DNA from 2 places in the Agrococcus versicolor genome. Region 2 is predicted to be linked to the other one. Evidence: predicted binding sites of a transcription regulator. Region 2 holds the regulator's gene; the other holds the start of a gene.
The links. The regulator HspR, encoded in region 2, represses chaperone genes until heat shock. The targets are predictions, from matches to a motif close to AAGTTGAGTCNNNNNGACTCAACTT.
Positions count from the first base shown of each region.

Region 1: ABD249_RS14170 (ATP-dependent Clp protease ATP-binding subunit) is a predicted target of HspR. The motif match lies at 5,252-5,276, and genes of this name have one in related genera.

Region 1 covers NZ_BAAAQT010000008.1:356,345-371,444, reverse strand. The annotation lists gene solA (N-methyl-L-tryptophan oxidase) at 1-969, opposite strand, end outside; gene ABD249_RS14195 (amino acid ABC transporter ATP-binding protein) at 969-1,718, opposite strand; gene ABD249_RS14190 (amino acid ABC transporter permease) at 1,715-2,533, opposite strand; gene ABD249_RS14185 (helix-turn-helix transcriptional regulator) at 2,735-3,481, shown strand; gene ABD249_RS14180 (aminotransferase class I/II-fold pyridoxal phosphate-dependent enzyme) at 3,474-4,637, shown strand; gene ABD249_RS14175 (carboxymuconolactone decarboxylase family protein) at 4,690-5,031, shown strand; gene ABD249_RS14170 (ATP-dependent Clp protease ATP-binding subunit) at 5,291-7,837, shown strand; gene ABD249_RS14165 (glutaredoxin family protein) at 7,834-8,118, shown strand; gene ABD249_RS14160 (hypothetical protein) at 8,166-8,549, shown strand; gene ABD249_RS14155 (enoyl-CoA hydratase/isomerase family protein) at 8,599-9,369, opposite strand; gene ABD249_RS14150 (DUF805 domain-containing protein) at 9,432-10,154, opposite strand; gene ABD249_RS14145 (DUF805 domain-containing protein) at 10,262-10,933, opposite strand; gene paaE (1,2-phenylacetyl-CoA epoxidase subunit PaaE) at 11,010-12,134, opposite strand; gene paaD (1,2-phenylacetyl-CoA epoxidase subunit PaaD) at 12,135-12,668, opposite strand; gene paaC (1,2-phenylacetyl-CoA epoxidase subunit PaaC) at 12,665-13,516, opposite strand; gene paaB (1,2-phenylacetyl-CoA epoxidase subunit PaaB) at 13,513-13,818, opposite strand; gene paaA (1,2-phenylacetyl-CoA epoxidase subunit PaaA) at 13,818-14,810, opposite strand; gene ABD249_RS14115 (hotdog fold thioesterase) at 14,938-15,100, shown strand, end outside.
Region 2 covers NZ_BAAAQT010000001.1:183,374-198,473, forward strand. The annotation lists gene ABD249_RS00905 (cation:proton antiporter regulatory subunit) at 1-130, shown strand, start outside; gene ABD249_RS00910 (cation:proton antiporter) at 137-1,294, shown strand; gene ABD249_RS00915 (hypothetical protein) at 1,303-1,650, opposite strand; gene ABD249_RS00920 (hypothetical protein) at 1,837-2,181, shown strand; gene ABD249_RS00925 (cupin domain-containing protein) at 2,320-2,685, shown strand; gene ABD249_RS00930 (DUF1345 domain-containing protein) at 2,730-3,422, opposite strand; gene ABD249_RS00935 (hypothetical protein) at 3,475-3,687, opposite strand; gene ABD249_RS00940 (DUF1345 domain-containing protein) at 3,900-4,586, opposite strand; gene dnaK (molecular chaperone DnaK) at 4,851-6,722, shown strand; gene ABD249_RS00950 (nucleotide exchange factor GrpE) at 6,727-7,425, shown strand; gene ABD249_RS00955 (DnaJ C-terminal domain-containing protein) at 7,431-8,381, shown strand; gene ABD249_RS00960 (heat shock protein transcriptional repressor HspR) at 8,389-8,820, shown strand; gene ABD249_RS00965 (hypothetical protein) at 8,882-10,321, shown strand; gene ABD249_RS00970 (hypothetical protein) at 10,326-10,925, shown strand; gene ABD249_RS00975 (ATP-binding protein) at 10,929-11,624, opposite strand; gene ABD249_RS00980 (YfaP family protein) at 12,121-13,059, opposite strand; gene ABD249_RS00985 (DUF7507 domain-containing protein) at 13,286-15,085, opposite strand.

The DNA of each region.
Region 1 (15,100 bases), on a different contig from region 2:
CACGTAACCCTCGGCGACGCGTGGGTCGAGGCTGGGCAGGAACCGTTCGACGGCGTCGAGCGAGGGATCGCCGTCGAGGTCGCGGAAGATGCGGTCGAGACCGTCGACCGACGGCTCGTCGCCGCGCGCGACGGCGCCGCGGGGTCCGACCTTCGCGAGGTCGCCGTCGGAGGCGCCGTGGCCCCAGTACCCGCCCCCGACGCCCATCTCGCGGATGAAGACCCCTGCGGCATCGAGTGCGGCGGGGGCACCTGCCGCCCCGGGTCGAGGCGCGAACCACGTCATCGGCATGCGCGTGAGTCGCAGCGGGACCTCGGGAAGCACCGTGGAGGTCCAGGAGCCGAGGGCCGCGACGACCTTCGGCGCGCGGAACGAGCCGCGGTCGGTCTCGACGCGTACGCCACCGGGGATCGCGGTGATGGCCTGCACGGTGACGCCGGAGCGGATGCTGACGCCCAGCGCGGTCGCCGCGGCGAGCGCCTCGCCGACGGCCGTCTCGATGCGCAGCACGCCCGAGAGCGGGTCGAGGACGCCGACGTCATCGGCGGCGAGCGCACCGTGGAAGGGGAATCGCTCGGCGATGGCGTCGCGCTCGAGCGTCTCGACGTCGAGCCGGGCCGCGTCCGCGGCGGCGAGCACGCCGGGGACGGCGATGCCGTCTGCGGGGCCGACGGTGAGACCGCCGCACAGGTCCACGATCGCGGCTCCCGAACGGGCCTCGAGCTCGCGGTAGAGCTGCAGCGAGCGCTGCGCGATCGCCGTGAGGCCGGGATGCTCCAGGCAGGCCGTGCGGAAGAGTCGCGTGCGTCCGTGCGAGGAGCCCTCGGCGTGGGGGCTCGCGAAGCGCTCGAGCATCACGACGCGGTGGCCTGCGGCCGCGAGCCGCCATGCCGCCATGGACCCCCATGCGCCGGCGCCCAGCACGAGCACCTCCGCATCCCAGGCGCCGGCGCGGCCGTGGACCGACATCACAGCACCTGGTCGAGGAAGCGGCGCAGTCGAGCGCTCTGGGGGTCGTCGAAGATGCGCTCGGGTGCACCCGTCTCGACGACGACGCCCGCATCCATGAACGTCACCTGGTCTGCGACGTTGCGGGCGAAGCCCATCTCGTGGGTGACGACGACCATCGTCATGCCCTCGCTCGAGAGCTCGGCCATCAGTCGCAGGATGCCCTTCACGAGCTCCGGGTCGAGCGCGCTCGTCACCTCGTCGAACAGCATCACCTGAGGCCGCATCGCGAGGGCGCGTGCGAGGGCGACGCGCTGCTGCTGGCCGCCGGAGAGCGCAGAGGGTCGGAACGGCGCCTTCGCGGCCAGGCCGACGTGGGCCAGCTGCTGCATCGCCTCCGCCTCGGCCTCCTCCCTGCCCATGCGTCGCAGCCGACGCAGCCCGAAGGTCACGTTCTGCAGCACGGTCATGTGGGGGAAGAGGTTGAAGTGCTGGAAGACCATGCCGACCCGCTGCCGGAACACGTTGGGATCGTCGCCCATGACGCTTCGGCCGTCGAGCAGGATCTCGCCGGCGTCGGGCTCCGCGAGCCGATTCATGGTGCGCAGCAGCGTCGACTTGCCCGAGCCGCTGGGACCGATGATGCAGGCGGTCGTGCCCTGCTCGACGTCGAGCTCGACGCCGCGCAGCACGTGATTGCTGCCGTAGGAGAGGTGGATGCCGCGCGCTTCGATGCCGACGGCGGCCGTGGCGGTCTGGATGGTGGTCACGAGACGGTCTCCTTGGCTGCCGGCTTCACGCCGGTGGTGGGGGTGGTGGTCGACGTCGGCTGGTCGAGGGCGCCCGTCTCGGCGAGCGGGTCGTCCTGCACGACGACGCGCTTGCCGTCGCGGAGGCGCTGGTCGATGAAGTTCACGAGGTGCGTGAGCGGCACGGTGATGATGAGGTAGCAGACTGCGGCGACGGTGAGTGCCGACTGGTTGCCGCTCATCGACGCGAAGTCCTGGGCGATGCGGAAGATCTCGCGCTGGTCGGCCTGGAGGCCCAGGTAGAACACGAGCGACGAGAGCTTGATGAGCTGGATCAGCTGGTTCATGGTGGCCGGCAGCACGCGCCGGATGCCCTGCGGGATGATGACGAACAGCATCGTGCTGCCCGAGGAGAAGCCGAGTGCGCGTGCCGCGTCGCTCTGGCCGACGTCGACGCTCTGGATGCCGGAGCGGAAGATCTCGCCCAGGTACGCGGCGGTGATGAGCGTGAGGGCCGTGATCCCGAGCGGGTACGGCGATGTCGTGCCGAACACGTCGCGGGCGAGCCAGAAGAGGCCCTGGCCCATGATGACGATGAGCAGGATCGCGGGGATGCCGCGCAGCACGTCGGTGTAGATGCGTGCCGGCCACCGGAGCCACCGCGAGTGCGACATGCCCATGACGGCGAGCAGCACTCCGAGCACGACGGCGAGCACTCCGGAGACGGCGGTGAGGAACAAGGTGTTCCAGATGCCGGCCGTCAGCATGACGGGCAGCACCTGCGCGATGTACTCCCAGTTGAAGAAGTTCTGGAAGAGCCTCGACAGAATTTCCACGTTCACGTCCCTGACGGTTCGGGTGCAGTGGGATCGAACCGATCCACACAACTGCTTGTTGAGATTTCTCTTCCAGAGTGCGGGGTCCTTGTTTCGGTCGTGTATCTCCGTCGTTTCAACTTCAAACCGATGTTGAGACCTGCAACTCCTGTTGTAGTCTCGAGTCGGTCGAGGATGCGCCTCGATCGGAGAGGCACCTCGATGGACGCACGATCGACGCAGATGGCGACCGATGGCGGCGGAGACGCCTTCATCCTGCGGATGCTGGAGCAGGTCGTCGCCACCCTCGGATCGGCTCTGCCGACGACCGTGGAGATCGTGCTGCACGACCTCGCGCGGATCCCGAACTCGATCGTCGCGGTCTCCGGCGACGTCACGAACCGCCGGATCGGCGACCCTGCCACCGACGTGCTGCTGCAGGCGGTCGTCTCGGGCTCCGACGACTCGATGGTGGGCTACCAGACCCGGCTGCCCGACGGCCGCGAGCTGCGATCCTCCACGCACATCGTGCGCAACGCGGCCGGGCAGCGCATCGCCGCGGTGTGCGTGAACGCCGACGTCTCGGCGTGGCTGCAGATGCGCGACCTCGTGACCCGGGTGCTGCAGCCGCTCTCCGCGACGCACACCCTCCCTGAGGCGCCTGCGTCTCCGGTGCCGACGTTGCGGCCCGTCGAGCAGGTCGCGGAGCCCGTAGGCGAGCGCTTCCCGCACGACGTCGACGAGCTCGCCGCGCATCTCCTCGCGTCGGCGATCGACGAGATCGGCATCCCCGTCGACCTCATGAAGAAGGAGCACAAGCTCGCGGTCGTCGCGCAGTTGCGCGAGCGCGGCATGTTCCTGCTCCGCGACGCCGTCGAGATGGTGGCCGGCCACCTCCAGGTGACGCGATTCACGATCTACAACTACCTGAACGAGATCGAGCGCACGAGCGGGGCCGAGAGTGCCTGAGCTCCAGGCCACCGTCGACGCGCTCACCGTCCAGGCGCTCCGCGCACGCGGTGGCGAGGCCTGGGCTGCCGTCCCCGAGCATGCCATCGCCGCGTGGGTCGCCGAGATGTCGTTCCCCGTCGCGCCGGTGGTGCGCGACGCCCTCGCCGACCTCGTCGACCGCGGCGAGCTCGGATACGTGTCGGCGCAGCGACGCCGCACCTACGAGGAGGCGGTCGCAGGCTGGTACGGCAGGGAGCACGGCCATCGCATCGACCCCGACCACGTGCACGCCGTGGGCGACGTCATCGAGGCGTACCGCAAGGCGCTCGCGTCGCTGCCCGGAGGTGCGCACGTCGTCGTGCCCGTGCCGTCGTACCCGCCGTTCCTGTTCGTCGCTGCCGAGGAGGGGCGCCGCGTCGTCACCATCCCGTCGAGCGCCGAGGACGGCATCGATCTCGATGCCCTGGACGCCGCCCTCGCACCCGACGCCCTCCTGGTGCTGTGCAATCCCAGCAACCCGTTCGGCCGCGTCTCGACGCGCGACGAGCTCGCGACGATCGCCGAGGTCGTCGAACGCCGCGGCGCACGCGTGCTCGCCGACGAGATCCATGCACCGCTCGTGCTCGACCCGCAGGTGGCGCACGTGCCGTACGCGTCCGTGAACGCCGCCGCCGCGGCGCACTCGATGACCGCGTTCTCTGCGTCGAAGGCATACAACCTGCCGGGTCTCAAGAGCGCGGCTCTCATCACGGCGAACGAGCGCGACCAGCGGTGGTGGACGACGCTCGGCGCGATCCCCTCGCACGGCGCGAGCATCGCGGGGATCGTCGCCAGCACGGCGGCGCTCGACGACGACGGCGGCTGGCTGGCCGACGTGCGCGCCTACCTCCTGGGCAACCGCGACCTCGTGCATGCGACGCTTCGCGAGATGCCGGCGCTGCGCGCCACGCCGCCTGCTGCGACCTACCTGCAGTGGGTCGAGCACGTGGAGGGCAGCACCGGCTCGCCGACGGCTGCCCTCGCCGCTCGCGGACTCGTCGTCACCGACGGCGCGGCGTTCGGTGGCTTCGACCACGCGTTCCGTCTGAACTTCGCATTGCCGAGGCCCGTGCTCGTGCGTGCGCTCGCGATCGTCGCCGAGACCTTCTCCGCCGCGTCCGCGGTCGCGCGCTGACGGCGTGCCGCGGGCACAGCCGACTCACCTACCCCGATCGAGGAGCCTCATCATGTCCCACTACGCCGACCCTTCCGACGCCGACTACACGCGCGTGTACAAGTCCGAGACGCCTGAGATGCTGAAGGCGTTCCTCGCGTTCGACCGGGCCGTGTTCGCCCCGGAGGGCACTGCGCTCTCGCTGAAGCACCGCGAGCTGATCGCCGTGGCCGTCGCGTTGACGACGCAGTGCAGCTACTGCATCGAGGCGCACACGCAGAACGCCGTGGCCGCGGGTGCGACCCAGCAGGAGATCGCCGAGACGTCGTGGGTCGCAGCTGCGATCCGGGCAGGTGGCGGGTTCGCGCACGGTCGCATGGCCTTCAAGTTCGCGGAGCACGCGCACGCCGTGTGAGTGCACGGGAGCCTCGCGCGGCGCGGCCAGCATCCGCCCTCGATGCAGCGGGGGCCGTCGTCCAGCAGCCGCTCGTGATGCGCCGGCCAGCGGGCGATCGCCGCGCGAGACCCTCGGGCTTCGATGGGATGACGGACCGCATCCGCCGTGGGCGAACGCGCCCTCGGAATGAGACGGACCCCTCCAGCGTCTACTTGAGCGTACGACGCTCAGATCCCTAGACTTGAGCGCAGCAGACTCACGTTTCATTGGAGGCAGGATGCCCTCGTTCCCCGGTCCCAGCGGATCCTTCGACGACTTCCTCGCTCGGCTCCTGCAGGCGCAGGGCGCCGGCAGGCAGGTCGACGTGTCGCGGCTGCTCACGCGCCGCGCGGCGTCGATCCTCGCTCGCGCCGTCGAGGGCGCGCGCGAGCACGGCCACCAGGACGTCGACGCCCTGCACCTGCTGCAGGCCACCGTCGCCCACCCGCAGGTCGCCGAGGCCATCCGCGCCGTCGGCGCCGACACCGACGCCATCGCGTCGGCCGCCGAGGAGCGCCTGCCCGCCGAGGCGGAGGCGACCGAGGGCCCGCAGGTGCTCACGGCGGGCGCCCAGCGCGTGCTGCGCGACGCCTACCAGGTGGCCCGCGCGAACGGTGCGAGCTACATCGACCCCGAGCATCTGCTGTTCGCCTTCGTCCTGGCGCAGGACACCGTCGGCGGACGCATCCTCGACGCCGCCGGCGTCTCGCAGGAGTCGCTCGGTCGCGCCATGGCCGAGGCGCAGCGCACGGGCGCCGAGCGCGGCCAGCAGGCGACGCAGCGCGACGGACGCGCGATCGACCCCGAGTCGACGACGCCCACGCTCGACGAGTTCGGCATCGACCTCACGGCTCGCGCCGCGGACGGCGGCATCGACCCCGTCGTCGGCCGCGCCGACGAGATCGCGCAGACCATCGAGATCCTCGCGCGCCGCACGAAGAACAACCCCGTGCTCATCGGCGAGGCCGGCGTCGGCAAGACCGCGATCGTCGAGGGCCTCGCCCAGGCGATCGTCGACGGCGACGTGCCGCCGCAGCTCGAGGGCAAGCGCGTCGTCGCGCTCGACATGACGGCCATGGTCGCCGGCACCCGCTACCGCGGCGACTTCGAGGAGCGCATCGGCAAGGCGATGGACGAGATCGCGGCGAACGCCGACGGCCTCGTCGTCTTCATCGACGAGCTGCACACGATCCTCGGCGCCGGTGGCGGCGAGGGCGGCATGGACGCGGCGAACATCCTCAAGCCCCGCCTCGCCCGCGGCGACCTGCACATGATCGGCGCCACGACGCTCGCCGAGTATCGGCGCATCGAGAAGGATGCGGCGCTCACCCGCCGCTTCCAGCCCGTGCACGTCGCCGAGCCCTCCGTCGAGGACGCCGTCGCGATCCTCCATGGACTCCGCCCCGCGTACGAGCAGCACCACGCCGTCCGCTACACGGACGAGGCCATCCGCGCCGCCGTCGAGCTGTCGCACCGCTACGTCACCGACCGCTTCCTGCCCGACAAGGCCATCGACCTCGTCGACCAGGCGGGCGCACGCCTGCGACTGCGACTCGGCCGCGCGGTCGACGTCGCCGCGCTGCAGGCGCAGCTCGCGACGCTCGAGGCCGACAAGTCGGCCGCGATCGAGCGCGAGGACTACGAGGAGGCGTCGCGCGTGCGCGACCGCATCGCCGAGGTCGTCGCCGAGCTCGACGGCACCCGCGCGCCGGCGTCCTCCGACGGCGCCGTCGTCGACGAGGCCGCCATCGCCGAGGTCGTCTCACGCGCCACGGGCATCCCGGCCGCGGCGCTCGGCGACGACGACCGCACGCGCCTGTCGCGGCTCGGCGACGAGCTGCACGAGCGCGTCGTCGGCCAGGACGACGCCGTCGAGGCCGTCGCTCGCGCCATCCGGCGCTCGCGCTCGGGCCTCGGCGACGAGACGCGCCCCATCGGCTCGTTCCTCTTCCTCGGCCCCACCGGCGTCGGCAAGACCGAGCTCGCCAAGACCCTCGCGGCCTCGCTCTTCGGCGACGAGCAGGCGATGGTGCGCTTCGACATGTCGGAGTTCGGCGAGCGCCACACCGTCTCGCGGCTCATCGGCGCCCCTCCCGGATACGTCGGGTACGACGAGGCGGGCCAGCTCACCGAGCGCATCCGCCGCCGCCCGTACTCCGTCGTCCTGCTCGACGAGATCGAGAAGGCCCACCCGGACGTCTTCAACCTGCTGCTGCAGGTGCTCGAGGACGGCCGGCTCACCGACGGCCAGGGACGCACGGTCGACTTCCGCAACACGGTGGTCATCATGACGTCGAACGTCGGATCCGAGACGCTCGCGAGCCGATCGGGTGCGATGGGCTTCGTGGCGCACGGCGGCTCGGGCTACTCCGAGCACGAGCTGCGCGCCCGCGTCATGGGCAGGCTGCGCGAGGCGATGCGACCCGAGCTGCTGAACCGCATCGACGAGATCGTGCTGTTCCGCGCCCTCGAGCGCGAGCAGCTGCAGTCGATCGTCGGCCTGCTGCTCGCCCAGACGTCGGGTCGTCTGCAGCGGCAGGGCATCCGCATCGACGTCGACGAGGCCGCCATCGCGTGGCTCGCCGAGCACGGCTACGAGCCCGAGTACGGCGCGCGGCCGCTGCGCAGGCTCATCCAGCGTGAGATCGACGACCGCGTCGCCGACCTGCTCGTCGGTGGAGCGGTCGGCGAGGGCGGTGCCGTGGCCGTGACGGTCGGCGAGGGTGCGCTCGTGGCGAGCGTCGCAGAGCGCGGCGCCGTCGAGGATGCGAGGATCGCGGCATGACCTCCACCGAGACGCATGAGCCCGCGGCGACCGAGCAGGGCCTGACGGTCTTCGGCGCCGAGTGGTGCCGCGACTGCCGACGCACGAAGGCGCAGCTCGACGGGCTCGGCGTGCCCTACCGGTACGTCGACCTCGAGGCCGAGCCCGACGCCGTCGAGGTGGCGCGCGAGATCTCGGGGAGGACGCAGATCCCCGTGGTGCTCTACCCCGACTCCACCCACCACGTCGAGCCGTCGAACGCCGACGTCGACGCCAAGCTGCGCGAGCTCGGCCTGCTCTGAGCCGGCCGGCACCGAGGGCATCCAGGCGCGCATGGCATCGTGATGCCATGCGCAGGACACGACGAGCGGCAGCCATCCGGCTGCCGCTCATCGCGTTCGCGGCCCTGTCGGGTGCGCTGCTCGTCGGCTGCGCGAGCGACGCCGACGCCGGCGGAGGCATCGACCTGCTGGGCGACGGGGGCGGCGAGGGCACGGGCTCCTGGCCGACGTCGGTGCCGAGGCCCGACCTGACGCTCGTCGAGGAGACCGACCTGCTCATCGCCTTCACCGCGACGTACGACCTCGGCGGCGGCTCGGTGGATGCGTACGTCGCCGAGCTCGAGTCGGAGGGCTTCACGACGCAGGGCCAGTCGACGTACGGCGACGGCAGCCACGTCGTGCTGCTCGAGGTCGAGGGCGATCGCCTCTACGTGACGATCACCGACGCCTGACCGCGTCGCATCGTCGCTCGGTCTCCGCTGCGCAGGCGATCCGCGCGCGTCAGCGACCGCGGAAGGTGGGGGTGCGCTTCTGCTGGAACGCCGCGAAGCCCTCGCGGTAGTCGTCCGAGCGGGCGAGGCGAGCCTGCGCCCGCGTCTCGTGGGCCATCGAGCGCCACAGACCGAGGCGCTCGTCGCGCAGCTCGCGCACGAGCTCCTTCGACGCGCGGAAGGCGAGCGTCGCGCCGGATGCCGCGTGGGCGGCCGCCGCTCGTGTGGCGTCGAGCACCTCGTCGTCGGGCAGCGACTGCGAGAAGAGCCCGGCGGCGACCGCCTCGGCGCCGGTCATGAGCCGCCCCGAGTAGATGAGGTCGAGCGTGCGATGCGTGCCGAGGCGCTCGACGAACAGCGCGTGGCCGCCGGAGTCGAGCGTCGCGCCGAGGTTCGCGAACGGGCTGCCGATCTTGGCCGACTCGGCGACGTACACGACGTCCGTCGCCACGAGCAGACCGAGGCCGACGCCCAGGCACGCGCCGTGGGCGGCCGCGAACGTCGGCGCGGGGAAGGCGGCGAGGTGCTCGAGCAGCGGCTGCACGCGGTGGCCGAGGAAGCCCTGCACGTCGTCGGTGGCGGGATCGACGCCCGAGATGTCGCGGCCGGCGCAGAACGACGGCCCCTCGCCGCGCAGCACGAGGGCGCGCACGCCCGCCGACTCCGCGTCGGCGACGGCCATGGCGAGGTCCTTGATCGCTGCCTCGTCGAGGGCGTTCCGCCGCTCGGGGGCGTCGAGCGTGATCTCGGCGACGTCCTGCTCGATGGTGAGGTCGATCATGCTGCTCCTTCGCGCTCGCGCCTCCATCCTCTCGCGTGCGGCGGAGGTGCGCGACCGGCTGGCTACTGCTGCTGCGGGGGATCGGCGGACGGATTCGCCTGTCCGTACGGCGCGGGCTGACCGTACCCGGCCTGCTGCTCGTCTCCGATGGGCTGGCCGTATCCGATGGGCTGGCCGTATCCGGCCTGCTGGCCGTATCCCGGCCCGGCCTGCTGGCCATATCCCGGCCCGGCCTGCTGGCCGTATCCGTACGGCGCCGGCTGGCCGTACGGATGCGGCTGCGCGTGCACGGGGTACCCCTGGGGAGCCTGCCCGTAGCCAGCCGGCCCGTACCCCGGATGTCCGTACGGGAGCTCCTGCCGCGTCGGCAGCGCGCAGAGGACGTTCCAGACGATGCCGAGCCCGGCGAGGCCGAGCAGCAGCAGCCACGGCGAGAAGCCCGCGTCGCGCAGGCGTCGCGCCGCGATGGCGTAGCCGGGCAGCAGGAACGGCAGCGAGATGCCGAGGATCGCGATCCAGGGCACGACGGTGACGGCGAGGATCGCGCCCGGGTCGGGTCGATCGGACGAGGCGACGCCGATGAGCGAGACCATCCAGATCCCGACGATCACGAAGGCCAGGATCGTCGTGATGATGGAGATGCCGAGCTGCGCCCACCAGAACTCGCCCCGGCTCGCGCGGCCCTGGAAGACCACGTAGCCCTTCCAGTAGCGGACGAAGGCGTCGCGGAAGCCGATGCCGTAGACGGGCACGCCGACGGGGACGTCGGTCGAGGGGGAGGACATGCCACCATCCTCTCGATCGCACCTGGGCGGCCCATCCATCGCCCGCAGCCGGACGTGACGACGGCCCGGATGCATGCGCATCCGGGCCGTCGATCGAGCGTTCGACGCTACTGCTGCTGTCCGTACGGGGGCTGCTGCGGCGGCTGCTGCTGTCCGTACGGCGGCTGCTGCTGCGCCGACGACGGCGGCACGGGCGGGTACGACTGCTGCGGCTGCTGCTGGCCGTAGCCCTGCTGCGGCTGCTGACCGTAGCCCTGCTGCGGCTGCTGGCCGTAGCCGCCCTGCTGGCCGTACGCGGTCGCGGGCTGGCCGTAGCCGCCCTGCGACGTGCCGGCGCCGTCCTTCGTGGGCAGCGCGCACATGATGAGCCACACGATGCCGAGGCCGACGAGGCTCAGCAGCAGCAGCCACGGCGAGAAGCCGGCGTCGCGCAGGCGGCGGGCGCCTGCGGCGAGCACGGGGATCGTGATGACGAGGCCCACGAGGCCGACGATGATGCTGGCGATGATCGTCGCGATGGGGGCGGGCACGGTCGTCGCGTAGGGATCGGAGTACACGGCCGTCGAGATCGCGGCGATCTCGATGCCCGAGATGATGCTCACGATGATGCCGAGGACGATGCCGATGATGGCGACGGCGAGGTAGCCGAACCAGAACTCGCGGCGCGAGGCACGGCCCTGGAAGGCGAAGTAGGACTTGAAGAGGCGCTTGACGGCGGGCATGAACCCGATGTCGTAGACCGGGGTCCCGACGGGCGCGTCGGCGTTCGAGATGCTCATGGGCCGATCATCCCGTGCGGCTCCTGGACGTGCGCTGCGCCTTCCGGCAACGGACGCTGAGTGCGAGGATGCGCGATCAGCCGTCGTAGTCGACGACGACGCGCTCGCCCTTCGGGTGCGACTGGCACGTGAGCACGTAGCCGCGCTCGATCTCGTCGGGCTCGAGCGCGTAGTTCTCGGTCATCGTGACGATGCCCTCGACGACCCGCGCCCTGCAGGTGCCGCACACGCCGCCGGCGCAGGCGAACGGCACGTCCTGCCGCACGCGCAGCGCGGCGTTGAGGATCGACTCGTTCGCCGCGACGGGGCTGTCGACGCTCGCCGACTGGCCGTCGAGCGTGAAGTCGAGCCGCCACGTCGGCTCGCCCGTGCGGACCTCGACGGGCCTGCCGGCATCCCCCTCGACGCGCTCGGGGCGGCCAGTCGTGAAGAGCTCGAATCGCACGTGGGCGGGGTCGACGTCGCGTGCGGCGAGCACGTCGCGGCACAGCTGCACGAGCTCGAACGGCCCGCACAGGAACCACTCGTCGACCGTCGCGGTCGGGATGAGGGCGTCGAGGATGCGCGTGAGGCGCTCCTCGTCGATGCGGCCCGAGAGCAGGGGCGCCGTGCGCTGCTCGCGCGTGAGCACGTGGTGCAGCGCGACCCGGCCGCGGTAGCGGTCCTTGAGGTCGGCGAGCTCCTCGACGAACATCACGTCGAGCTGCGAGCGGTTCGTGTAGAGCAGCGTGAAGCGCGAGTCGTGCGCCTGGGACAGGACGCGATGCGCGACGGCCATGAGCGGCGTGATGCCCGAGCCGGCGGCGATGCCGACGACGTGCGTGCCGGCGAGGTCGTCGAGGCCCGACGTGAACGTGCCCTGCGGGCTCATGACGTCGACGACCGTGCCCGGCTCGAGCGTCTCGTTCGCCCACGACGAGAAGACGCCGCCGAGGTCGCGCTTGATGGCGACCGAGATGCTCCCCGGGGTCGGAGGCCGGCAGATGGAGTACGAGCGACGCACCTCGCGACCGTCGATCGTCGCGCGCAGCGCGACGTGCTGGCCCGGCTGGTAGTCGAAGCGGCCGTGCAGCCGCTCGGGCACCGCGAACGTCACCTCGACGCTCTCGGCCGTGAGCGGACGCACCTCGGCGACCTCGAGCGCGTGGAACGAGCCTCGGCGCGACGTGTCGGCGGTGGGCGTGAGGTTCTGCGCGGCCATCTAGAGCACCTTGAAGAAGTCGAACGGCTCGAGGCACGCACGGCACTCGTAGAGCGCCTTGCACGAGGTCGAGCCGAATCGCGCGAGCTCCCGGGTGTCGAGCGAGTCGCAGCGGGGGCACTTCACGGCCATGGCGATGCGCACGGGGCCGTCGAGGTGCGGCGCCGTGCCGTTCGGCGGCGCGATGCCGTAGCGGCGCAGCTTCGCGCGGCCGTCGGCGGACATCCAGTCGGTCGTCCACGCGGGGGAGAGGGTGAAGTCGACGCGCACGTCGCCGTAGCCGGCGGCCGTGAGCTGCAGGACGACGTCGTCGCGCATCTGGTCGATGGCCGGGCAGCCGGAGTAGGTGGGGGTGAGCACGACGCGCACGCGGTCGCCGTCGCTCGCGACCGAGCGCAGCACGCCGAGGTCGGCGATGGTGAGCACGGGCACCTCGGGGTCGGTCACCTGCGCGGCGACCTCCCACGCGGCCCGCGAGGCGGCGTCGCCGTCGGCCTCGGGCGTCGCGGGGGTCGCGAGCGGCGCGCGGGTCACCACGACGCCCCCGGGTGCGCTCGTGCGAGCACCTGCATCTCGGCGAGCAGGTAGCCGAGGCGCGACGAGTGCATGCCCCGGCGTCCGCCGGCCATCGACGGCGCGACCTGCGGCATCGCGAGGTCGGCGGCGTCGAGGATGGCCTGGATGCGACCCAGCACGGGCTCGCGAAGGGTCGAGGGACGCACGGCGATGCCCTCGAGCCGGTCGATGACCGGCTCGTCGCGGAAGAGCTCGTCGACGAGCGGCCACACGTCGGTCAGCGAGCGCTCGATGCGCTCGCGCGAGAGCTCGGTGCCGCCTGCGAGGCGCAGGATCCACTGCGTCGCGTGGTCGAGGTGGTACGCGACCTCCTTCACCGACTTCGTCGCGATCGCGGCGAGCGCGGGGTCGGCGCTGCCTGCGAGGCGGCGGTAGAGCTCGAGCTGGAAGGCGGAGGCGACGAGCTGGCGCGCGATCGTGTCGCCGAAGTGGCCGTTGGGCGCCTGGAACAGCCACGCGCAGCGGAACGCGGGCTCGTCGCGCCAGTAGGCGAGATCGTCCTCCGAGCGGCCGTCGGCGGTGCCGGCGTAGCGCAGGAACGAGCGTGCGTGGCCGAGCACGTCGAGGCCGATGTTGCCGAGGGCGACGTCCTCCTCGAGCTCGGGCGCCCGCGAGATCCACCAGCCGAGCTGCTGCGCGAGCACGAGCGCGTCGTCGCCGAGCCACAGCGCGTACGCCGCGACGTCGGGGGTCGCGATCGAGCCGTCGGCGCCCGAGAGCTCGGCCGCGAGGTCGAGCTGGTCGACGCTCACGTCGCCGTGCGACTCCTCGCCCTCGACGCCCGTGGAGATGTCGTGGCCGCTCACAGGTGCTTCACGCCCTCGGTCTTCGTGTAGTAGATGGCGTGGCGGTAGTTCTTGCCCGCGGGGCTCTCGAACCACTCGCCCTTCTCGTCGGGATCGCTCGTCGTGATCCCGTCGGCCGGGGCGACCCAGATCGACACGCCCTCGCCGCGACGCGTGTAGAGGTCGCGTGCGTTGCGGATGGCCATGCTCGCGTCGGGCGCGTGGAGCGAGCCGACGTGCACGTGGCTCAGGCCGCGGTTGGCGCGCACGAAGACCTCCCAGAGGGGCCAGGCCTCGGTGCCGAGCTCGCCGGGGGTCGCCATCAGGCCGCCACCTGCTCGGTCGTCGCCTGCGTCGCGGCGTACGCGTGCGCCGCCTCGCGCACCCACGCGCCGTCCTCGTGCGCCTGGCGGCGGTGCTGCAGGCGCTGGGCGTTGCACGGTCCGCGACCGGCGAGGACCTCGTGGAACTCGGTCCAGTCGATCTCGGACATGTCGTAGGCGCCCGTCTCGTCGTTCCAGGCGAGGTTCGGGTCGGGCAGCGTGAGGCCGAGCACCTCGGCCTGCGGCACGAGCATCCCCACGAAGCGCTGGCGCAGCTCGTCGTTCGAGAAGCGCTTGATGTTCCACGCCATCGACTGCGCCGAGTTGGGCGACTCGTCGTCGGGCGGGCCGAACATCATGAGCGACGGCCAGTACCAGCGGTCGACGGCGTCCTGCGCCATGCGGTGCTGCGCCTCGGTGCCCTGCGACAGCTCGAGCAGGATCTCGAAGCCCTGGCGCTGGTGGAAGGACTCCTCCTTGCAGATGCGCACCATCGCGCGACCGTACGGGCCGTACGAGGCGCGGCACAGCGGCACCTGGTTGGCGATCGCGGCGCCGTCGACGAGCCAGCCGATCGCGCCCATGTCGGCCCAGGTGGGCGTGGGGTAGTTGAAGATCGACGAGTAGCGGGCGCGGCCGGCGATGAGCTGGTCGGTCATCTCCTCGCGGCCGATGCCGAGCGTCTGCGCCGCGGAGTAGAGGTAGAGGCCGTGGCCGGCCTCGTCCTGCACCTTGGCCATGAGGATCGACTTGCGCTTGAGGCTCGGTGCGCGCGTGATCCAGTTCGCCTCGGGCTGCATGCCGATGATCTCGGAGTGCGCGTGCTGCGAGATCTGGCGCACGAGCGTCTTGCGATAGGCGGCGGGCATCCAGTCGCGCGGCTCGATGCGGCCGTCGGCGTCGATGATGCGATCGAACTGCGCCTGCGCCGCCTGCTCGTCCGGGGACGGCTGGGTGGTGGACGCGCTCGCGGGGGCGAGTGGTGCGGTCATCGTCGGCTCCTCCTGCCTCGTCCGGGCCATCCGAGTGGATTACCGAACGATCGTTCAGTTACTATAGCGAAACGACGCGATCACGGCACCCCCCGAGATCGAGACGCCCGAGCACGAGGGAGTGCGGATGCCCGACGCAGCCACCAGCGAGACGACCGACGATCGTCGCGACGTCGCGACCGCATCCGGTCTCGACGGCGACGCGATCGCCGCCGCCCGCCCGCACACGCGGGCGATGCTGCTGCGCGACGCGGCCTCGGCCCTGCTGGGCATGCGCGTCGAGCGCGACG
Region 2 (15,100 bases):
GATCGTGCGGGCCGACGACGTCATCGCGGCACCGACGCCCGCCGACGTCCTGCAGGCCGGCGACTCGCTCGTCGCGATCGGCTCGCTCGACGGCCTCGAGCAGCTCCGCACGCGCCTGCGCACCGGATAGGTCGCCGTGCACGACATCTCCGCCCTGCTCCTCGAGCTCGGCGCCGTCGTGCTCGGGGTGTCGCTGCTGGGGCTCATCGCCCACCGCGTCGGCATCTCGCCCATCCCGCTCATGCTGCTCGCCGGGCTGCTCGTCGGCGCCGGCTCGAGCATCGACCTCGACGCCGCCGAGCCGTTCATCGAGCCGGCCGCCGAGATCGGCGTCCTCCTGCTGCTGCTCATGCTCGGGCTCGAGTTCACCGCCGGCGAGCTCGGGCAGTCGCTGAAGCGGCATTCGACGTCGGGGGCGATCGACTTCGGCCTCAACGCCTCCGCCGGCTTCCTCGTCGGGCTCATGCTCGGGATGCCGTGGCAGGCGGCGCTCGCGCTCGCGGGCATCACGTGGGTGTCGTCGTCGGGCATCATCGCCCGACTGCTCGACGACCTCGGCCGCGTCGCCAACCGCGAGACGCCGGCCGTGCTGTCGATCCTCGTCATCGAGGACATCGCCATGGCGATCTTCCTGCCCATCCTCATCGCCGTGCTCACGGGGGCGGCGTGGTGGCAGGCGCTCGGCGCCGTCGCGCTCGCGCTCGCCGCCGTGACCACGATCCTCGTCGCCTCGCAGCGGGCCTCGGGCGGCATCCGCTGGCTGCTGAGCCACCCGAGCGACGAGCAGGTGCTGCTGCGCCTGTTCGGCATCACCCTCATCGTCGCGGGGCTCACGCAGATGCTCGGTGCCTCCGCAGCCGTCGGCGCGTTCCTCGTCGGCATCGCGGTGCCGCCGTCGATCGCCGAGCGCGCCCGCGCCATCCTCGGACCGCTGCGCGACCTCTTCGCGGCGATCTTCTTCCTGTCGTTCGGCCTGCCGATCGTGCCCGCCGACCTGCTGCCCGTGCTGCCGGCGGCGCTGCTGCTCGCCGTCGTGACGGCGGCGACCAAGATGCTCACCGGCTGGCTCGCCGCCAAGCGCGACGGCGTGCTCGTGAAGGGCCGACTGCGCGCCGGCGCGACGCTCATCGCGCGCGGCGAGTTCTCGATCATCATCGCCGCCCTCGCGGTCGGCGCGGGCTATCCCGAGCTGGGTCCGCTCGCCGCCTGCTACGTGCTGATCCTCGCGATCGTGGGGCCGATCCTCGCGCGCTTCATCGTGCGGGCGCCGCGGCGCGACGCCGCCCTCGCCTAGCCGATCGCCTAGTCAGGCCCGCGTCGGCGGTCGTGTTCCGGGAGCTCGACGGCATGGGTGCCGACGGCAGCCAGGATCGCGGCCGGGATCGCGATGGCGAGCGCTGCGATCGCCGCGAGACCGACGTAGCCGGACGCATCCGACTCGGACTGCGAGTACGTCTGCGCGAACAGCACGAGGCTCGCCGCGGAGATCGCCAAGGCCAGCGCAGACGCTCTCGCCGCTGCTCGGAACCGCGTCGTCCCCGACCAGAGCCTCCCGAGCGCGATCCCTGCAGCGATCACCCCACCCATGCACAGCATGGTCAGGAGCCATTGCGCGGAGGACCCGACAAATGTTGAGGTGAACGTGGACATCCGATTGATCACGGCCAGGAGTACCCAGGAAGCCGAGGCTGCACCAAACGGTACGACCACCTCGAGCCAACGCCTGCTCCCGTGTCGCATCGCCGCTTCCTACCAGTTGCAGTTGCGCGTCACGTAGTGCGCAGGATTCGAGTACGAGGGAAGCGGGGCTCGAGATCCCTCGAGACCCCATGCGGGTTGCGGATCGAGGCCGCTGGCGCCGAGGAATCCGATGACGACCTTGCCAGCGGCGTGGACGGCACGATCGTGGTCAGAGCAGCGGACGGCATGTTCCTCGCGGGCGTTGCGCCGGCATGGGCCGTCGACGCGAGCGGAAGAAGTGCTGTAGACAGCGCGTCGACGACATCATCGGGTTCGTCCGCGTGTGCGGTGCTCATCCCTCCGATCGCCATCAAGGCCGTTGCCACGATTGCCATGCCTGCTCGACGTGTCCGCATCATCATCACCCTTCGCAGTCGGCGGCTATCGCGCCGTTCGGAAGTCGACCAGACCTCGCCCTCCGGTGGACTCACCTGCGCGTGATCGGCAACCAAGGTTGACGTCCGCGCGGTGGCACCAGCAGCGACGCCGAGGGTCTCGGCCTTCCCCTCGATCTCGTCAGGTCCTCGAGGGCCTTCTAGCGCCCCGCGCCCGGGGCTGACTCCCGCGCATGATGGACGCATGAGCCAGAGCCAGGTCCGCAGCGTGTCCGCAGCCTTCGACGCCGTCGCCGAGTCGTGGCAGCCGCATCGGCTCGCGACCGTGAACGACGCCGACGTGAAGGTCGTGCGGCTGCTCGGGGAGTTCGTCTGGCACACGCATCCCGACACCGACGAGCTGTTCCTCGTGCGGTCGGGCACGCTCGTGATCCAGCTGCGCGACGGCGACGTGACGCTCGAGCCAGGCGACGTCTTCGTGATCCCCGCGGGCGTCGAGCACTGCCCGCGCGCCGACGAGGAGGTGGAGGCGATCCTCATCGAGCGCGTCGGCACCGTGAACACCGGCGACGCGGGCGGCGAGCGCACGTCGGCGCTGCGCGAGCTCTGACGCTCGGGCCGCGGACCGGGGTCGCGGCCCTCGGGCCGGACGGGTCAGGCGGCGATCGAGATCAGCAGCGACGCGAAGACGGCGATGATCGCGGTCGAGTACGCGAACGCGAGCACCGAGTGGACGATCGCGAGCGAGCGGACCGATCCGCGCACGAGCTGCACGTCCGACGACGAGAACGTCGTCGACAGCTGCACCGAGAGGTAGAGGAAGTCGCGCAGCGTGCGCTCCTCGGTGCCCGGGAACGTCAGCGAGTCGTCGTTCGCCCACGAGCGCATGTAGTCCACGGCGAACACCGCGACCATGAGCACCCAGGTGCCCGCGACACCCAGCACGCAGATCGCGGGCAGCCAGATGCCGCCACGCTCGAGGTCGCCCGTCGCGAGGAGCACGACGGAGGCCACGCCCACGAACACCACGATCGCCGCCCACGACTTGGGGCCCGAGAGGAAGAAGAACCGCACGAGGCGGCTGCGCTCGTCGGAGCGAACCAGGAGTGCGCGGAGGCGGTCGCCATGGAGGCCGCGGAACGCGAGGGCCGTGAGCGCGAGGAAGATCGGGCCGTAGACGCCGAACGTCAGAGCCATGAACGCCGTGGTCGCCGTGGACTCGTCGAAGGACACGCCGGCGACGACGCGCACGACCGCCAGCGCGACGAAGCCGATCGCGACCGCGATCGCCGAGGCGATCGTGTGGCGCACGGCCTCGCGATGGGTCGCCTTCGTGCCTCTCGCCATGCGAGCCACCGTATCCGCCCGACGCCGAGACGCTCGCCGTGGCGGAGGGAGCTCAGCGGCGGGTGGGCGGTCGCCCGTCGTGCTCGCCGTCATGGCTTCGATGCCGGCTCCAGAGGCGGTCGAGCCCCAGGAGCGCGAGGAAGGAGAGCAGCGTCGACGCGAGCAGCGGCCAGAGGTCGAGCCGAAGGATCAGCCCGACGACCCCGATGATCGCCGCGGGCACCCAGGAGAAGCGCGAGAAGGCGTCGGTGCGCCGGGTGGTCATGCGCAGTTCCTCGCGCTCGTGGCGACGAATCGTCCGCGACCGGGAGTCATCACGCCGACACGGAAGCGGGCTCGCACGTGGCGAACGTACGTCTCTCTGCCGCGCCCGGATCCTCTGCACCCTGGGATCGTCGACTCGGGACCACCACTGGGCGCATCACCGACCGTGCGATCCCCGCCGCGCGGGGTCGGCGCCCAGTCGGCGACGGCGCGTCAGGCGGCCGTGGAGATGAGCAGCGAGGCGAAGACGGCGACGATGACGGTCGAGTACGCGAACGCGACGACGGAGTGCACGGTCGCGAGGCGGCGGGCCGGGGTCGCGACGAGCTCGACGTCGGAGGAGGAGAAGGTCGTCGACAGCTGGACGGACAGGTACACGAAGTCGGCGAAGGTCGGCTCGTCATCGCCGGGGAAGCGCAGCGATCCGTCGTTCGCCCAGAGGCGCATGTACTCCACGGCGAAGACGGCCACGAGGAGCACCCAGGTGCCCACGACGCACAGCACGCACGCGCCGACGAGCCACAGGCTCTCGCGTGCATCGCCCGTCGCCAGCAGCAGCACCGCCGTGACGCCGACGGCGACGATCGTCGTCGCCCACGTCTTGGGGCCGCCCAGCAGCAGCAGCCGCACGAGCGTGCGCTGCTCGTCCGAGGTGCGAAGCCGATCGCGCAGCTCAGCGCCCGGCAGCGAGCCAAACGCGACGTGCGTCAGGCCAAGGAAGATCGGGCCGTAGACGCCGAAGACGAGGGTGAGCGAGACGACGAGCGAGCTCGCGCCACGGATGCGCTCGTCGACCACGAGCAGTACGAGCAGCAGCGCGCAGGCGACGAGGGTCGCAGCCGCGATCGCGACGGTGTGGCGAGTGAGGTCGCGGTGCAGCCGCCGCGCGGGCTTCGACATGGGGACACCGTAGTGGCGGGCTCCGAGAGGCGGATCTGCGGCGTCCAGCGATGCATTGCCGATGCACAGCCACGAGGCGTCCCAGAACTTGACACGACTCGACGCAAGGTTAGACTTGAGCGTGCACGGCTCAGATCGTAGATCGCCGTCGTGCACCGGTTCCGGGGGACGAGCTCGCCGCCAGTCATGGGGGGTTGTCGGCGGGCTCCTCCACCGGAATCACGCACACCAGCAGACATCCGCAGACCACAAGGAGCAGCCACCATGGCACGAGCAGTCGGCATCGACCTCGGCACCACCAACTCCGTCGTCGCATTCCTCGACGCCGGGCAGCCCACCGTCATCGCGAACGCCGAGGGCTTCCGCACGACCCCCTCGGTCGTCGCCTTCGCGAAGGACGGCGAGACCCTCGTCGGCGAGCCGGCCAAGCGCCAGGCCGTCACGAACGTCGACCGCACCATCGCGTCCGTCAAGCGCCACATGGGCACCGACTGGACGACCGCGGTCGACGACAAGCGCTACACGCCGCAGGAGATCTCGGCGCGCATCCTCGGCAAGCTGAAGCGCGACGCCGAGACGTACCTCGGCGAGCCCGTCGGCGACGCCGTCATCACGGTGCCCGCGTACTTCAACGACGCCGAGCGCCAGGCCACGAAGGAGGCCGGCGAGGTCGCAGGCCTCAACGTGCTCCGCATCATCAACGAGCCCACGGCCGCCGCGCTCGCGTACGGCCTCGACAAGGGCAAGGAGGACGAGCTCATCCTCGTCTTCGACCTCGGTGGCGGCACGTTCGACGTCTCCCTCCTCGAGGTGGGCAAGGACGACGACTTCTCGACGATCCAGGTCCGCTCGACCGCCGGCGACAACCGCCTCGGCGGCGACGACTGGGACGAGCGCGTCGTCGAGTGGCTGACGAAGAAGTTCAAGGAGTCGACGGGCGTCGACGTCTCGAAGGACAAGATCGCCCGCCAGCGCCTCAAGGAGGCCGCGGAGCAGGCGAAGAAGGAGCTCTCCTCCTCGACGTCCACGAGCATCCAGCTGCCATACCTCTCCCTCACGGAGAACGGCCCGGCCAACCTCGACGAGACCATCACGCGCGCCCAGTTCGAGCAGATGACCTCCGACCTCCTCGAGCGCACCCGCAAGCCCTTCGAGGACGTCATCCGCGAGGCGGGCGTCACGGTCGGCGAGATCGCGCACGTCGTGCTCGTCGGCGGCTCGACCCGCATGCCCGCCGTCACCGAGCTCGTGAAGAAGCTCACCGGCGGCAAGGAGCCCAACAAGGGCGTGAACCCGGACGAGGTCGTCGCCATCGGCGCCGCGCTGCAGGCCGGCGTGCTGAAGGGCGAGCGCAAGGACGTCCTCCTCATCGACGTCACGCCGCTCTCGCTCGGCATCGAGACCAAGGGCGGCATGATGACGCGCCTCATCGACCGCAACACCGCGATCCCCACGAAGCGCTCCGAGACGTTCACGACGGCCGAGGACAACCAGCCGTCCGTGTCGATCCAGGTCTTCCAGGGCGAGCGCGACTTCACGCGCGACAACAAGGCGCTCGGCACCTTCGAGCTCACGGGCATCGCACCCGCGCCGCGCGGCATCCCGCAGGTCGAGGTCACCTTCGACATCGACGCCAACGGCATCGTGCACGTGTCCGCGAAGGACAAGGGCACCGGCACCGAGCAGTCGATGACGATCACGGGCGGCTCGAGCCTCTCGAAGGACGACATCGAGCGCATGGTGAAGGACGCCGAGGAGAACGCCGCCGCCGACAAGGCCCGTCGCGAGACGGCCGAGACGCGCAACGGCGCCGAGCAGCTCGTCTACTCGGTCGAGAAGCTGCTGGCCGACAACGCCGAGGCGCTGCCCGACGACGTGAAGACCTCGGTGCAGGCCGACGTCGACGCGCTGAAGACGGCGCTCGCGGGCGACGACGACGCCGCGCTCAAGACGGCCTTCGACACCCTCACCGCGTCGCAGCAGAAGCTCGGCGAGGCGCTGTACCAGCAGCAGGCGCAGGCCCCGGCCGACGCCGACGGCGAGCAGCCGCAGGCCGACCAGGAGTCGTCGAACGACGACGACGTGGTCGACGCGGAGATCGTCGACGACGAGGACGACACGAACGAGAAGAAGTAGTCCGATGAGCGACGACATCCGTCCCGAGGACGACAACGAGGGAGGCCCGGTGTTCCGCGACAAGCGACGCATCGACCCCGAGACCGGCGAGGCTCGCCAGAGCCCGGCGGACGCGCAGGCGGCCGCCGCCGAGGCAGCGGAGGCGGCCCAGCCCGCCGCCTCCGCGCCCGACGCGTCGGCACCCGACCCCGACGACCTGACGGCCGAGGACCGCGCCCTGCTCGAGGGCGAGGCGCAGAGCCTCGCCGACGAGCGGGCCGGCTTCGAGGCGCAGATCGCCGCGGGGCAGGAGGAGGTGCGCAGGCTGCAGGCCGAGTACGTCAACTACCGCAACCGCGTCGAGCGCGAGCGCGCCGCGGACAAGGCGGCCACGACGGCATCCGTGCTGTCGGCGCTGCTGCCCGCGCTCGACGACCTCGACCGCGCCGAGCAGCACGGCGACCTCGACGGCTCGCCGCTCGCGCTCGTCGCCCAGAAGCTCCGCGCATCCATCGCGGGCCTCGGCCTCGAGGCCGTCGGCGTCGTCGGGGAGCCGTTCGACACCGCGATGCACGAGGCGATCGCGCAGCTGCCGAACCCCGACCCGCAGGCGACCGAGATGACGATCGCCGACGTCGTGCAGCGCGGCTACCGCATCGGCGAGCGCCTCGTGCGCCCGGCGAAGGTCGCCGTCTTCGTGCCCGCCGACGCACCGGCGGAGTAGGGGCGATGGCGAGCAACGACTGGTTCGACAAGGACTTCTACGCGGTGCTCGGCGTCGCGAAGGACGTCGACGCCGCCGACCTCAAGAAGCAGTACCGCAAGCTCGCGCGGCAGTTCCATCCCGACTCCAACCCGGGGGATGCGAAGGCCGAGGCGCGCTTCAAGGAGATCTCCGAGGCGTTCACCGTGCTGTCCGACGCGAAGCAGCGCGAGGAGTACGACTCCGTGCGCGCCATGGCAGGCGGGCGCCCGCGCTTCGCGCCGGGCGCGCAGGGCGGCTTCGAGGACGTATTCGGCGGCATGTTCGGGCAGGGCGGCGGCCCGCGCGTGCAGTACTCGCAGGGCGACTTCGAGGACATCCTCGGCGGGATGTTCGGCGGCGGAGGCGGGGGAGCGGGCTTCCGCGCCCCCCAGCGCGGCCGCGACGTCACGGCGAACGCGCAGCTCGACTTCCTGTCGGCGGTGCAGGGCGACACGCTGAAGCTCACCGTCGGCGGACGCTCGATGACGGTCAAGATCCCCGCGGGCGTCCACGACGGCCAGAAGATCAAGATCAAGGGCAAGGGTCAGGCGTCGATCACGAACGGCCAGCCCGGCGACCTCATCGTCACCGTTCAGGTGCGCCCGCACCCGGTCTTCCAGCTCGACGGTCGCAACATCCGCGTCGACGTGCCCGTGACGTTCGCCGAGGCGACCCTCGGCGCGACGATCGAGGTGCCGACCGTCGGCGGCGGCACCGTGCGCCTCAAGGTGGCACCCGGCACGCCGTCCGGCCGCGTGCTGCGCGTCAAGGGCAAGGGCGTGGCCTCCCCGCAGGGCGCAGGCGACCTGCTCGCGACCGTGCAGGTGGCGGTGCCCTCGCACCTCAACGCCAAGCAGCGCGAGGCGCTCGAGGCGTTCATCGCGGCGTCGGGCGACGAGTCGCCGCGCGACGACCTGCTGGCGAAGGCGCGGTGACCTGAGCGTGGGACGCATCCCGGAGGAGCTCGACGAGTCGAGCCCGATCTTCTCGATCGCTGCCGCGGCCGAGCTCGCCGGCATGCACCCGCAGACGCTCCGCCAGTACGACCGCATCGGCCTCGTCGAGCCGCAGCGCACCGCCGGCAACACGCGGCGGTACTCCATGCGCGACATCGGGCAGCTGCGGCAGGTGCAGCTGCTCTCGCAGGAGGGTGTGTCGCTCGAGGGCATCCGCCGCATCCTCGAGCTCTCGAACGAGGTGCGCGGGCTCAAGGCGCGCGTGCGCGAGCTCGAGGCGACGCTCGCCGACCAGGTGATCGACCGCCGCGGCCGCGTCTTCGCCGCCGGGGCCGAGGGCGTCACGTCGCTGCGCTCCGGCGCGCGCCCGGCGAAGCGCAACCAGGTCGTCGTGTGGCGGCCGCTGCATCGCGGCTGACCGCGGCGCGGACGCCGCACGACCCACCTCGGTCACAGCGACGGCGGGTACCGTCGCGGATGTGAGCGAGCTCGAGGCCCCGCCGCCACCCGGCAGCGACACCCCCGTGCCCGGCGACGTCGTCGCGGCTCCGCGCCGCCGACGCGCCGCCGCCTCTGCGCCCGACGGGCTCGTGCCCAAGACGGCGCTCGAGCAGCGCGCCGAGCGGCGCGAGCGCGAGCGTCGCGCACGCGCGCTGCCACCGCCGCTCGCGAACCCCATGGCCGGAGCGGTGCCACCCTACGCGGCGCAGCTCGCCTGGGAGGCGCAGCAGCGCGCCGGGATGCCGGGCGTCGGGATGCCGGGCGTCGGGGCGCAGGCGTTCGCCGGTTCGCGACCACCCGCCGGCCAGCAGCCGCCGCGGTCGGCGCCGCCTCACGCGCCTGGACCGTATCCGGGTCAGGCGGCCCCCGTGCAGCACGGAGCTCCGGCGCAGACGGGTGCGGCGCAGCCGCACCCGGCCTTCCCGCAGCACGTGCCGAACGGGACGCAGCCGTATCCGGCGTCGCCGCAGCAGCGGGTGTCGAACGGCACGCAGCCGTATCCGGCGTCCCTGCAGCAGCAGGTGTCGAACTGGCCGCAGCCGTACCCGGCGTACCCGCAGCAGGCCCACCTGGCATCGGTCGGGTGGCCCACGGCACCCGGGTACCCGTACGCCCCGCCCGGCGTCGGCCAGCCCGGCGGGTACGGCTACGCATCCGCGCCGCACCAGCCCGGCGGATACGGCTACGCGCCCGCGCCGTACCAGCCCGGCGGATACGGCTACCCGCCCGCACCGTACCCGCCCGTGATCGCCGCGCCGCCGAAGCCCAGGCTGACGCGTCGCCAGACTCGAGCGGCGGTGCTCGGCTCGCTCGTCGGCCAGACGCTGCTCGCGCTCGCGACGCACCTGCTCGTCGCCTCCGCGTTCGTGCTGCTGCTGTGGGGCACGCTCTCCGAGGGCGGCACCGACGGGCTCGACGCGCTCGAGGCCGACAGCCTCACCGACGTCGTCGCGTTCTGGGCAGACCCGGCGCGCATCCCCCTGACGGTCGTGATCGTGCTGCTCGTGACGGGCGCGATCGGCGCTGCCGGCTGCATCGCCTCGTACCTGTGGCAGCGCTCGGCGGGGCTCGTGGGCATCAAGCGGTCGATCGCGCTCGCCTACGCGACCACGACGGGCATCGGCGGGTTCGTCGGCCTCGCGCTCTGGCCGATCGTGCTGATCTTCGGCCTGTTCGGCATCCTGCTGAGCTCCGCCTCCCTCACGGTCGGGTCGCTGTGGGGCTGGCTCTTCCTGAGCCTCGCGATCTCGATCGTGCTGACGGGCGCCGTCGGCATGCTGTTCGGCTGGGTCTACCTCCTCGCGTTCCGTCCGCGGCCCACCTGGGCGCAGCTGGAGGCCGCGCAGCGTCAGGCCGAGATCGACGCCGAGCGTCGTGCTGCCGAGGCGGACGCCGCCGAGCTCTCCCGGGTGGAGTGACCCGATGCCGCAGGTCGGTCGAGCCGAGCGCGAGCGGGCCGTGCGCCCGCCGCTGCCGCCGCACGTGCGCACCGCTGCCCGCAGCGCCGGTGGCTGGGGGCTGACGCTCTTCTCGGCCGGCGTGAACCTCGTGGTCGCCCTCTCCGCCGTCGGCACGGTGGTCGCGCTCGCACGCTGGTTCCTCGTCGAGCTCGTCGCCGGCAGCGACGGCGTCGAGCAGGCCGTCGCGAGCTGGCTCGCGAGCATCGACCCGACGCCGTGGATCGTCACGATCGTCGTCGTCCTCCTGATCGCAGGCGGGCTCGCGGCGCTCGGCGCCACGACGAGCATCCGCATCCTCCGCCGCGCGGGCATCGCGCGTGCTCGCGAGATCACGTGGTGGTGCTGCGGCGTCGGCACGGTCGTGCAGGCGGCGCTGAGCATCGCGTCCGGATGGATCATGACGCTCGTGGGGCTGCTGACGGGCGTCGTGGGGCTCGGCATCGTCGTGCTGATCTACGTCGTCGTGTCGACCCTGCTCACGTCGCTCGTCGGATACCTCGCGGGCCCGCGGCTGTGGATGGCGCGCACGCGGCGCGAGCTCGCGCGGGCTCCGGCGGCGTGAGCGTCAGCCCGCGTGGCGGGCGAGCTCGCGGCGGATCGCGCGCGGACGCAGCGGACGGCATCCCGCGTCCGTGAGCGCACGGACGATCGTCGGCTCGCGGCGTGCGAGCAGCAGGCCGCGCCGCACGAGGAAGGCCGGGCTCTTGCGGCGCTCGCGCAGGTCGCGCAGGAACCGGAACGCCATCGTGGTGCCCCGCGGACGGCGGACCGCGATCGCGTCGAGCAGCAGGCCGCGCTCGAGCGCCGGCGCCACGACCTCGCTCGCGAAGATGCCCTCGGCGACGAACGCGCGCGCATGTCCGAGCTCGAGCGTGCGCCAGCCGACGCGATCGCTCAGCGCGATGTCGTACTCGGGCACCTTCGTGGTGCCGGTGGTCGCGAGCTCCTCGATCGCGGCGATCGCGTCGGGCAGGTGCCACGAGCCGGGGTGATCCCAGTCGACCTCGCCCGTGTCGAGCACGGGGAGGGCGGGGTCGCCCGCGACGCGGTAGAAGTCGTCGAGCCGCAGCACCGGCAGCCCCGACGACTCCGCGAGCCGCGACTTGCCGGAGCCGGACGCACCGCCCACGAGCAGCATCCGTGCGATCGGCGCCTGCTCGGGCGTCTGGGGCGACGGCTGATCGGTCTGCTCGGACGCCGGTCGTGATGCCGGCTCGGGTGCCTCGATCGCGTCGTCGGAGGGCGCGGGCGCATCGGGCATGGACTCCATGATCCCACGGGCCCGGGCATCGGCGCACGCTGCCGGATGCGCGGCTCGCCGCCTCGGCGGCGCCGGATCCGCGGCTGAGCGAGTCGTCGCGTGCGCATTGCGCTTGGCGTGCCGCTCAGGCGTGGATTCGGCGGTGATCGGAGTCGGACCTGGTGAGGCGACGCCGCGGACCTGGGCAGGGCGAGGACGCGGCCCGCGCGGCGGCGGTGCGGCGACCGCGCCGGTACGTCGGACGGGCCGAGGATGCTCGGCTCCCGGCTCCCGGCTCCCGGCTCCCGGCTCCCGGTTGCCGCCGGATCCGCGGCTGAGCGGGTCGTCGCGTGCGCATTGCGTCTCGCGTGCCGCTCAGGCTTTGATGCGGCGGTGATCGGAGGCCGATCTGGCGGGGCGACGGCACGGACTTGGAGCGGCGAGGGCGCCGCCCGTCGGGAACGACGGGTCGGCACGACGGGTCGGTGCGACGGGTCGGGGCGACGGGAGGCTGCCGCTACGGCACGTCGAACCGGCCGACGAGGATGCCCGCCTCCTCGCCGCCGCCGAGCCCGGGCGCCTCGAGGATGCCCTCCCACCGGTAGGTGCGACCGATGGCCTGCACCGTCACGACCCAGCTCGTCCGGTCGATGTCGCAGTCGGCGTAGAGGTTGAGGCGCACCTCGTACGTGCCCGACGGTGCCTCGCCCGTGGGCCAGGTGACGTTCTCGTTGCGGATGCCGTCGATGCTGCACGACGGATTCGAGTCGAGGTCGAGCTCGCCGCCCGAGGGCGAGGTCGTGGAGCCGTAGTAGATGGTGTCGCCGTTCGGGTCGACCACGTAGAGGTCGGCGTCGACGTCCTCGTTCCACGACACGCTCACCTGCACGTCGCCCGTGCCGACCTCGACGACCGAGATCGCCGTCGCATCCGTCGAGCTCGTCGTGCCGGCGTCGTCGGCGACCGCGACGATCACCGAGAAGTCGGTCGTGGGCGGGCTCTGCGACAGGGTGACGACGATCGACGTGCTCGTGGTCGGCGCGCCGAGGTCGATCTCGTACGAGCCCGGCCAGGCCGTCGGCGTCGTCGACGAGGCGGACGTCGGGCCGACGCCGACGTGCACCGACGAGAAGGGCTCGTCGGCCGAGACGACGATCTCGACGCTGCCGCCGTTGACGGCGATGGCGCGGTCGGTGACGGTGACGGTGCTGCCGGAGCCGGGCGTCACGGCGTCGCCGACGCTCGCACCCTCGGCGTCGCCGCCGTCGGCGGTCGCGGCCGTGAGGTAGTCGTCGATGCTCGCGTCCGCCGGCGGAGTCGTCGAGGTGGGGCCGGCATCGGACGTCGTGGGGCTCGGCGGCTGGGGGATGCTCGGGATGCAGCCCGTCAGCGCGATGCCGGCGACGAGGATCGCGGCGAGTGCCGCGAGGGGGCGGCGGCGAGACGTCGTACGCATGCCGCGAGGCTAGGCCGCGATCCTGGATGCGCGCGCCGAGCGCACCGCAGGCCGGCGCCAGCGACCGCGCGCGAGGACGCCGAGCCGGGCGCCAGACCAGCCCCGACGGGACGGCGGGACCCGGCCCGACCTCGTCGGGGAGCCGACGCGACCGCGCGCGAGGACGCCGAGCCGAGCGTCAGGCCGGCCCCGACGCGCCGGTGGGACCCGGCCCGCGCGAGTCGGTTCAGCCGACGCGGCGACGCAGCACGACGCCGAGCCCGAGCAGCAGCAGCGCCATGCCGGCCATCCAGGAGAGCGGCAGGAGCTCCCCACCCGTCGCGGGCAGGGATCCGCCGGACGATCCGGCCGCGCCACCTCCGACCGTGCCGCCCGGCGCCGGCGGCGAGCCGGTGCCCGGCGCCGTCGACGGCGGTGCGGTCGAGGGCGGGGCGGCTGCGGAGACCACGACGCTCGCGCAAGCGGCGGCCTCCTGGTCGACGCAGGCGTCGACGGGCTCCAGCGGCACGACGACGTCGCCGACGGAGGCCTCTCCCGCGGCGCGCAGCTCGAGCACGGAGCCCGGCGTCGTCTCGCGCACGACGCCCGTCAGGGTGAGGGTCGCCGACTCCCCGCTCGCGAGCGGCCCGACCTCCCAGCGCACCGCGCCGTCGAGCACGTCGCCGCCGCCGGCATCCGACACCTCGAGGCCCTCGGGCAGCGCGGCCTCGACGACGGCTCCGTCGAGCGTCGTGACGCCGGCGTTTGCGACGACGGTCGTGAAGGTCACCGACTCGCCCGTCGCAACCTCGTCGACGGAGGCGCTCGGTGCGATCGAGCCCGACGGGTCGACGACGCCGACGAGCCACGACGAGTCCTGGGCGATCGGCGCCGCCGCGCCGGCGATCGCCACGCCTCGCGAGTCGACCGGTGCGCCCGTCGCCGTGGCGGTGCGCGCCTGCTCTCCGAGGACGACCACGCTCGTCGCGGTGCACGTCGCCTCCTCGCCCACGGCGAGGACGGGGATGACGTTCGTGCCGTCGCCGCAGTCGATCGAGGCCGCGTCGACCAGGTCGTCGGTGACCACGACGGATGCGAGCTCGGTCGTGCCGGTGTTGGTCACCGTGAAGCCGTGCTCGACCTCGGAGCCGACCGGCAGTCGAGGACCGGGGGCGGCTGCGACGTCGACGCCGTTCGTCGTCGTCTCGATCGAGACGCCGGGCGCAGGCGCAGCCGTCGGCAGCAGGAGGCCGAAGCGCGTGATGCCCGAGCCCTGACGGTTCGCCATCTCGAGCGACAGCGACGTGACGGCCTGGGTCGTGACGAGGACCTCGATCATGCCCTGGTCGAGGCACTGCGGCGCGACGGCGTACGCGTTCGCGTCGGTGTCGTACGTGACCGTCGGCGGCGTCGAGCCGCTCTGCACGACGCGGTACTGGTAGTCGAGCCAGGCGCCCGCGGCATCCGAGGTCGCGACGAAGCGCTCGTCGATCCCCACCCCGGCACCGGTGCCGCACACGTCGACGTCCGCGACCGCGAGGCGGGAGCCGGCCGGCAGCACGCCGCCGGCCAGACCCGAGAAGTCGAAGTCGTAGGAGAAGGCCCAGCGCTGCGTGCGCTGGTCGACGGAGAAGGCGCTCGTGAGGACGTCGTTCGCGCCGGGCCATCCCGTCGGCTCGATCGCGCCAGGGGACGTGGGCCAGGCGGTGAGGAGGGCGCCCTGGGTGCCGGCACCGCCCGCGGCGAGCTGCGTGACGTCGAGGTCGATCGATCCGGCGAGCGACGGGTCGAGCACCCTGCCGGTCGTGCCGGCGGGCTCGTGCACGCGCAGCTCGAACGACGTGGAGCCGAGGATCTCCACGTCCGTGCGCGCCGTGCCATCCACCGAGACGGGCTCGAGGCCGGCCCACGTGCCGCCCGGCGCCTGGGTGCTCGACGCGAACCGGGGCTGGATGGGAGCGGGCGCGGCCTGCGCGGCCGCAGGCGCCACGAGCGCGAGGGCGACGATGGCGACGAGCGCGCTTGCGGATGCGGTGCGGACGCGCATGACGGCTCCTCGAGA